One region of the Fusobacterium sp. SYSU M8D902 genome, then DNA from elsewhere that is predicted to be linked to it. Evidence: riboswitches for the same ligand, from Rfam matches in the RefSeq annotation. Region 1 holds a riboswitch; the other holds the start of a gene.
The links. A riboswitch is a leader RNA that binds a small molecule or an ion and turns the genes downstream of it on or off. The one in region 1 is predicted to bind lysine.
Positions count from the first base shown of each region.

Region 2: another riboswitch for lysine. It lies ahead of ABNK64_RS04470 (nucleoside recognition domain-containing protein); the one in region 1 lies ahead of ABNK64_RS09180 (Na+/H+ antiporter NhaC family protein).

Region 1 covers NZ_JBEFNA010000028.1:3,664-8,103, reverse strand. The annotation lists gene ABNK64_RS09190 (sodium-dependent transporter) at 1-713, shown strand, start outside; gene ABNK64_RS09185 (methionine/alanine import family NSS transporter small subunit) at 710-817, shown strand; gene ABNK64_RS09180 (Na+/H+ antiporter NhaC family protein) at 906-2,501, opposite strand; lysine riboswitch at 2,597-2,769, opposite strand; gene tyrS (tyrosine--tRNA ligase) at 2,965-4,188, shown strand; gene ABNK64_RS09170 (GNAT family N-acetyltransferase) at 4,205-4,440, shown strand, end outside.
Region 2 covers NZ_JBEFNA010000007.1:30,279-34,718, reverse strand. The annotation lists gene ABNK64_RS04480 (sugar kinase) at 1-126, shown strand, start outside; gene ABNK64_RS04475 (IclR family transcriptional regulator) at 313-1,071, shown strand; lysine riboswitch at 1,359-1,530, shown strand; gene ABNK64_RS04470 (nucleoside recognition domain-containing protein) at 1,602-2,198, shown strand; gene ABNK64_RS04465 (spore maturation protein) at 2,248-2,787, shown strand; gene dacB (D-alanyl-D-alanine carboxypeptidase/D-alanyl-D-alanine endopeptidase) at 2,809-4,440, shown strand, end outside.

The DNA.
Region 1 (4,440 bases):
TTATAACAGTTTTAGCAAATGCATCATTTGATATAATATCTGGAATAACAGTTTTTTCTACATTGGGATATTTGGTAAATAGTATGGGAGTTGAGTTTAACTCTTTTGGAAGTGGAGCTGGGATAGCTTTTATAGCCTTTCCAATAGCCATATCAGCAATAACAGCCAATCAATTTTTACAGGGAATTATTGGATTTATATTTTTCTTCTGTCTATTTATAGCTGGATTGTCATCAAGTATATCTATGCTAGAATCATTTGCAACAGGGGCTTTAGATAAATTCAAAATAAGTAGAGAGAGATTGGTTGGAGTGATCTCTTTAATAGGTTTGGTTGGAAGTGCAGCTTTCTCAACTTATGCAGGTTTTAACTATATATTGGATATAGTTGATTCCCATGTAGGAAACTATATAATAGCTACACTGGGGCTAGTTGAAACAGTTTTAGTATGTAGATACTATGGAATAGAGAAGATAAGAGAGGAAGCTAATGAATATTCTGATTTTGAAATTGGAAGATGGTTTGATATTCTATTAAAATATGTAACTCCTACCATTTTAGGAATAACAGTTATAACAAATTTAATAAAAGGTATTCAAAATTTAACACTTGGAAATCTTGTTTTTGGTTGGGGAACTATTCTATTGATGGTCATATGTGCAACACTTTTCTATAGAAGAGCTTGGGAGATGGAAAGAGGTGAATTGAAGTGAATATAAGTGCAATAGTGATGATGGTATTTGGTTGTTTTGTAGTATGGGGTGGACTATTGATGTCCATTGGTATAACTTTAAAAAAAGAGAATAAAAGAGATTAAAAGGAAATAAGGATGGAAAAGTTATTAGTGGGTAATAACTATGACCATCCTTATCTCATTTATATAAAATATTTAGGTTAGGGGCTAATTAATTTTTAGCTCTTTTTCTAGCTAAAAGAAGTAGGGTAATAACTCCAATGACTCCAACAGGAAAAGCTATTAACCAAGATTTAGTATAACCAATAATAACATATGATACGAAAGATATTGCTGCTACACTGAGTGCATAAGGTAGCTGTGTATATACATGGGCAACGTGGTTACATTGAGAACCAGCAGAAGCCATTATAGTCGTATCTGAAATAGGAGAGCAGTGATCTCCACACACAGCTCCAGCCATACAAGCTGAGATTGAAATAATCATCATCTGTGGATCATTTTCAAATACAGCAACAACTATTGGAATCAATATTCCAAAAGTACCCCAAGATGTACCAGTTGCAAAGGCAAGTCCACAACCAACTAAGAAGATTATAGCAGGTAACATATTTACAAGTCCACCAGCTACATTTTCCATAAGATGTGCTACATAAGGAGCAGCACCTAAACTATCAGTCATAGCTTTCAAGCTCCAAGCAAATGTTAAAATCAATATAGCTGGAACCATTGCCTTAAATCCATCTGGGATAGAATCCATACACTCTTTAAAAGTTAAAGATTTTCTAACAACATAGAATATAATTGCTAAGATTAAAGCAAACATACTTCCAATTGCAAGACCTTGTGAAGCAACACTATTTGAAAATGCTTCAATGAAATTAGTTCCTGCAAAGAAACCACCTGTATATATCATACCAGTGATACAGAATATGATTAAAAATATGATAGGAACTACTAGATCTAAAACACTTCCATGTGAATCTTTCTCACTTAACTCTTCTGGAGTAACAATCTCCCTTCCATCTGAGAAGAGATCTCCATTTAAAGCATTGAGTTCATGAGTTTTCATAGGTCCATAATCACTGTTTGAAACAGCAATCATAATCAACATAATTATAGTGAATAAAGCGTAGAAATTGTAAGGAATAGCCTTGATAAAAATAGCAAAACCATCCTCTCCTGGAACAAAACCACTAACAGCAGCAGCCCAAGATGAAACAGGAGCTATTATACATATAGGTGCAGCAGTGGCATCTATAAGATATGCCAATTTAGCACGAGATATGTTATGCTTATCTGTAATTGGATACATAACACTACCAACAGTTAAACAGTTGAAATAGTCATCAATAAAGATAAGACAACCTAAAATGATAGTAGCAAGTTGAGCTCCAACTCTACTCTTTATTTTTTTACTTGCCCAGATTCCAAAAGCCTTTGATCCACCAGCTTTATTCATCAAGGATACCATTGTTCCAAGAATAACCAAGAATATTATTATACCAACGTTATTTGAATCACTGAGAACTGCTATTAAACCATCATTTAAAACATGAAGTGTAACTTTTTCAAGATTAGCACCAGCATAAAGAACTCCTCCTGAAACAATTCCAATAAAAAGAGAACTATAAGCCTCCTTTGTAATCAAGGCGAGTACAATAGCGATAATTGGTGGAACTAATGCCCAAAATGTCCCGTATAAAGCAGGGGTATATTGAGTACCATTGTCAGCGAATAGACAAATAGAAAGGGTAAAAAATAATAAAAGAAATGAAAAAAACTTTTTAAAAAAATAATTGTTCACAAAACTTTCCTCCTCAACTGCTTAAAATTTGGGTTTTAATACATAGATAGCGAAAGTGATTTGCTAAGTGAACAAAAAAACTATAAAAACATTTCCATTCTGATAGCACTCCACTGATTTGTGACAGTCCGCCATATATTATATGACGTCCCAAGATATATAAACTTGTGCTTTTATACATCTTTCGGCAATTTCCCCTTTTCTTTAAAAGTGTGCACAAACATAGTCTTTTAAAGTAATAATGAAAACTGCAACCTCTATCTTTTCTTAGAACTCTTGATCTTATTTTAGATCTTTTATTTCTGAATGTCAATATAAAAATAAGAAAAAAAGTAAAAAAAATTTACAAAAAGTAGAGAGAAAGTATATTTTTCAAATAAAATTAAGCTTTTAAGGACTTTAAAAAGAGGAATATTTATGTTAAAATATTAAAAAAATATAATTGAAAATAGAGGGAGAAAAAATGGAAAATAAAAACGTAGTAGATGTATTATTAGAGCGTGGATACATCAAACAATTTACACATGAAGATGAAATAAGAGAAGCACTTGGGAAAGAGAAAGTTACATTTTATATTGGATTTGATCCAACAGCAGATAGTTTACATGTAGGTCACTTTATAGCAATGATGTTTATGGCTCATATGCAACAGCATGGACATAGACCGATTGCATTAGTTGGTGGTGGAACTGCTATGATAGGAGATCCTAGTGGAAGAACTGATATGAGACAGATGATGACAAAGGAAACAATAGCCCACAATGTTGCTTGTATAAAAAAACAGATGGAAAAATTCATTGATTTTACAGATGGAAAAGCAATTTTAGAGAACAATGCTGATTGGTTATTAGGATTAAATTATGTTGAGTTTATAAGAGATATTGGAGCACACTTCTCTGTAAATAGAATGTTGGCTGCTGAGTGTTTCAAGCAAAGAATGGAAGCTGGATTATCATTCTTAGAATTCAACTATATGTTAATGCAAGGTTATGATTTCTTAGTATTAAATAAAAAATATGGTTGTACAATGGAGCTTGGTGGAGATGACCAATGGTCAAATATGATAGCAGGAGTAGAGCTAATAAGAAAGAAAGAGCAAAAACAAGCTTTTGCAATGACTTGTACTCTTTTAACTAACAGTGAAGGTAAGAAAATGGGAAAAACTGCTAAAGGAGCATTGTGGTTAGATCCAGCTAAAACATCTCCATATGAGTTTTATCAATACTGGAGAAATGTTGCAGATGCTGACGTTGAGAAGTGTTTAGCACTATTGACATTTGTACCTATGGATGAAGTAAGAAGATTGGGAGCACTTGAAGGAGCAGAGATAAACCAAGCTAAGAAAGTATTAGCTTTCGAAGTTACAAAATTGATTCACGGAGAAGAGGAAGCTTTAAAAGCACAACAGGGAGCAGAGGGAGCATTCGGTGGTGGAGATATGAGCAATGTACCATCAATAGAGCTTTCAAAAGATAGAGTTGGAATGGAGTTACTAGACTTCTTAGTAGAGAACAAGCTTATAAAATCAAAGGGAGAGGGAAGAAAGCTAGTAACACAAAATGGATTGACAGTTGCTGATAATAAAGTTGCAGATTTTGCAATGAAGATAACAGATGAGCTATTTACAGATGGAGAATTTGTTTTAAAAATAGGTAAGAAAAAAATATACAGAGTAGTTTTAAACTAACAATAAGGTGGTTTTTTTGATAGAGATAATACTGAGAAAAATGGAAGAGAAGGATATCCAAAACTTATATAATTATATTCACTTGAATTATGTAAAAAAATATTTTCCTGAAAAAGAGAGGGAGCAATGGGAGGCACACAAAAGATGGTACTCCTTTGTAATAAATTCTCCTACCTATCTCTTTTATACTATTGAAAGTTTGAGTAGAGAGTTTTTAGGAACAGTTAAATTTGAGATGGTAAGTAAAACGGG
Region 2 (4,440 bases), on a different contig from region 1:
TATGGAAATGCTAACTCTGTTTTAAAGAATACGATAGTTGGAGATATTTCTTGTGCTGATTCAACTCTTGTAGAGAGCATTATAGCAGACCATGACAATGGAAATACATCTGAGATGAACAGATAATTAATATTTAACTAAAAATAATTTAACAATATAGCAGGAGGGAACTACTTTTGATACAGGGTAGTTTTTTCCTGTTTTTTGGAAAATTGAAGATTTTTGAAGTAAAATTATTAAAATAAATCTGAAAATATGTTATTATAAGATAGAAGGTAATAAAAGAAAGAGTTTATATCAGGAGGAAGTAAGTTGAGTGAAAAATCAAAGGTTCCAGCTATAGATAAAGCAGATAAGATATTTAACTATTTATACTATAAATACTCTGCAACTCAAAGTTCCATAGCAAAAGATTTGGGACTTTCTAAAGCTACAGTGAATAGATTGTTAGAAGTATTGACAAATTTGAAATATTTAAATTTTGAGGATAAAGAGTATACATTGGGAGAAAAATTTTACTTTTTTTCAAATAGAAATGAGAAATATACTCTCTTGAAGAATGTAACCTATCCATATTTAGAAGCACTTTCATTGAAGTTTAAAGAGACATTTAAGTTAAGCGTGTTGGATAATGATAAGATAAGAACCATTTCAACTGTTGAGAGTAGTGATATAATAAAGGTTTCAGTTTCAGAGAATGCAATATTTCCACTTCATGCAGGGGCAGCTAGTAAATTACTTATTTGCCAGTTAAGTGAAAATAGATTGAATAAACTTTTACCTAAGATACTCCCTAAGTATACAGAGAACACAATTATAGATAGAGAGATTTTAAAAAAAGCATTATTAAAAATCAATTTACAAAAAATCTCTTATGACAATATGGAACATTCCAATAATATAAAAGCAGTTGCTCTTCCAATATTAGACAATAGAAATAGAATTGTAGCAGCTATAAGTTGTCCATGTTTTCCAGATAATTTGACAGAGGAGAAGTTAAAATTAATAGTTGAAGAGATAAAAATAGCGTGTGAAGAGATAGGTAAAAAATTAGATTATTTTATAAAATAGATACAAAAAACACTTCTAGATAGTAGAGGTGTTTTTTATTTATAATATCAAATAATTATAAAGTCCAAAAAACGATAAAGAAGCCCCTTCGGCCTCAGGACTTCTTTATACGTAGAAATTAAAATGTAATTTAAGGAAATGTCTTATGACAATATTATTATAGCATATATTTTGTTATTGTCAATAAATATTTTGTAAATCTAAATAAAATATTTTTTTTAATATCTCTATATATAAAATATATTGTACAAAAAACGGTAATTATAGTATACTTACAATATAAATTGAATAAAGATAGAGAGCAGAGGACAAGAGTAAGAGTATATAGCTTGGCAGGCGTTATGATACTTTGAAAGGGGAATTTGCTGAAGTAAAAAAGAGGGCTGAACTTTTTTATTGGCACTATAAACAATATTTATAGTGTTTGTCATTAGTTTCTAATGAAGTACTATCTAGAGGGATACTTAGTAGATTATCACAGTTCAGCTGTGATTTTTTTATTTTAAATTAAATTTTAGAGGAGGATTTTTATGATTAATGCAATATGGTGTGGTTTAATAGTGATTGGAATTTTAGTTGGGATATTTACTGGGAATGTACAGGCAGTAACAGATTCAGCTATCTCTAGTGCTAGTACAGCAGTGACACTATCTATGGAGATGATAGGGGTTATGGCTCTATGGCTGGGACTTATGAAGGTAGCAGAGGAAGCTGGAATGGTAAAAGCTTTAGGTAAGGCAATGAAGCCTTTAATGGTAAAATTATTTCCAGAAGTACCAGCAGATCATCCTGCAATGGGAAGTATAGTTGCAAATATGGCAGCAAACTTTTTTGGATTGGGAAATGCAGCTACTCCATTAGGAATAAAGGCAATGCAAGAGTTACAACTATTAAATGATAATAAAGATGAGGCGACAAACTCAATGGTTATGTTTTTAGCAATAAATACATCTTCAGTGACACTGATCTCATCAAGTACTATAGCTTATAGAGTGGCAGCAGGATCTGCAAATGCTACTGAAATAATAGCTCCAACAATAATAGCAACTATTGTTTCAACTATAGTAGCAGTAGTGTCTTGTAAGTTTTTAGAGAAATTACCAGCATATAGAAGAGAAAAAATATAAAAGAGATTGAAATAATATTAAAATTTTAGTAGAATTTAGGAGGAGAAATATGTTTGTAAGAATAATGGAGAGTATATCACTTTATGCAATTCCTTTAATTATATTAATAATAGTGGGATATGCTTACTTTGTAAAAAAAGTAAAGGTTTATGAAGTATTTTGTGAAGGAGCTAAGGAAGGTTTTAATACAGCTATAAGAATAATACCTTTTTTAGTTGCTATGTTAGTTGCTATAGGAATATTTAGAGCTTCTGGATGTATAGATATAATGTTGAAAGTATTAGATCCAGTATTCTCAATAATAGGTATGCCTGGAGAGGTATTACCAATGGCAATTTTAAGACCTCTATCTGGAGGAGGAGCTACAGGAGTTATGAATGATCTGATGATAACTTATGGACCAGATTCATTAATAGGTAGAATAGCTTCAACTATGATGGGATCAACTGAAACAACTTTTTATGTTCTTGCAGTATATTTTGGAGCAGTAAGCATAAGAAAAACAAGACATGCAGTATTAGCAGGACTATTAGCAGACCTAGCAGGATTATTAACAGCAGTATGGATTTGTAGAATTATGTTTGCATAAAAATATAATTTGGAGAAGAAGATGGTAAAATTAAAATGTTTTGTACTAGCTTTAGTTTTATTGACAGGTTGTAGTAATACACATATACCAGTTGATATTCTAAAAAATGAAGATGTAGCAGTAGAGGAAATCTCAACAGAAAATGAAGTGAAAGCACCGGGGCAAATATTAAATGAGCTGGAGAGTGAGTTTTACAAGGAAGATGAGGGTTCTGAAGAGGTAAAGAGTGAGTTAGTTGAACAGGAGAAAGTTGAACCAGTAGAAACGGTTGTTGAAGAGGTAAAAAATGAAGTAGTAGAGGTAAAGCCGGAGAAAAAACAGGAGGTTCAAGAGAAAAAAATCACTCAAACAAGGGAGCAAAGAGCAGTAGAAAGATTTGTTAACCTAGAGATGTTACAGTATAGCAATATAGGAATTAGTATTGTTGATTTACAGAAGGGAAAACAGGTGGCTTCATATAATGAGAAGAGAGCTGTAACTCCAGCATCAATAATGAAAGTGATAACATCATCTACAGCTATTCAGAAGTTAGGAGCAGATACAAAACTAGAAACAAAGCTACTATATGATGGAAAGATAGACCCTAAAGGGATATTGATAGGGGATATATATATAATAGGTGGTGGAGACCCAACTCTTGGATCTGATGGTGTAAAGATAGATAGAATGGCTTTTATAAATGATTGGATAGCCAAGATAAAATCAGCAGGTATAAAGGGAGTAAAAGGGGATATAATTGTAATAGATAATCTTTTTGGATATGTTGGAGTTGAAGAAAAATGGTTATTAGAGGATTTTGGAACTAGCTATGGACAGGGAGTTTATGGAATAAGTGTCTTTGACAACCTATATACTTTAACTTTAAATTCTGGAGAGAAAGGTGTTGAAATTTTAGAGGTAAAACCTAAGATTCCTGGATTGAAATTTGAAAATAGATTGAAGATATCACCAAAAGGACGTAGAGATTTTTCTGTTAGAGGTTTACCACTTGAGAACAAGAGAGTTTTGACTGGAGAGGTACCTAAGAACTCAAAGATAGTAGTACAGAGTGATATTCCTAATCCAGGATTATTTTTAGGTGAGTATTTAAAAAGTAATTTAAACTCAGCAAACATAAAGGTCAATGGAAAGGTAAAAACAGCTAGAGATACATCTAAAAGAGCTAAAAATCCGAAGATATTAGCTGTGACAAAATCTGCACCAATAAAAGAGATGGTAAGAACTCTATTAAAAAGAAGTGATAACCACTATACAGAACATCTATTCCAATTGTTAAAACTTCAAGATGTTAATATAGAGGAGTTTTGGAAAGAGAAGGGTATAGATACAAAGGTATTGAACATGGACGATGGAAGTGGATTATCAAGAGGTGATTATGTATCAGCAGAGTTATTGACAGGTATAGTAGCATATATGTATCAAAACTATCCTGCTTATATTAAATTACTTCCTAGAGGTGGTTATGAGGGTACAGTTCACGACTTTTTAAATCCTAAAAAGTTTGATGGAGAAGTGAGAATAAAAAGTGGTAGTATGGGTGGAATACAATCATATACTGGATATATAAAAAAAGATGGTAGAGAGTATGCCTTTACTATCATAGTAAACCATTGGAATGGAAGTAGAAGAAAGTTGAAAAATGAGATGGAAAAA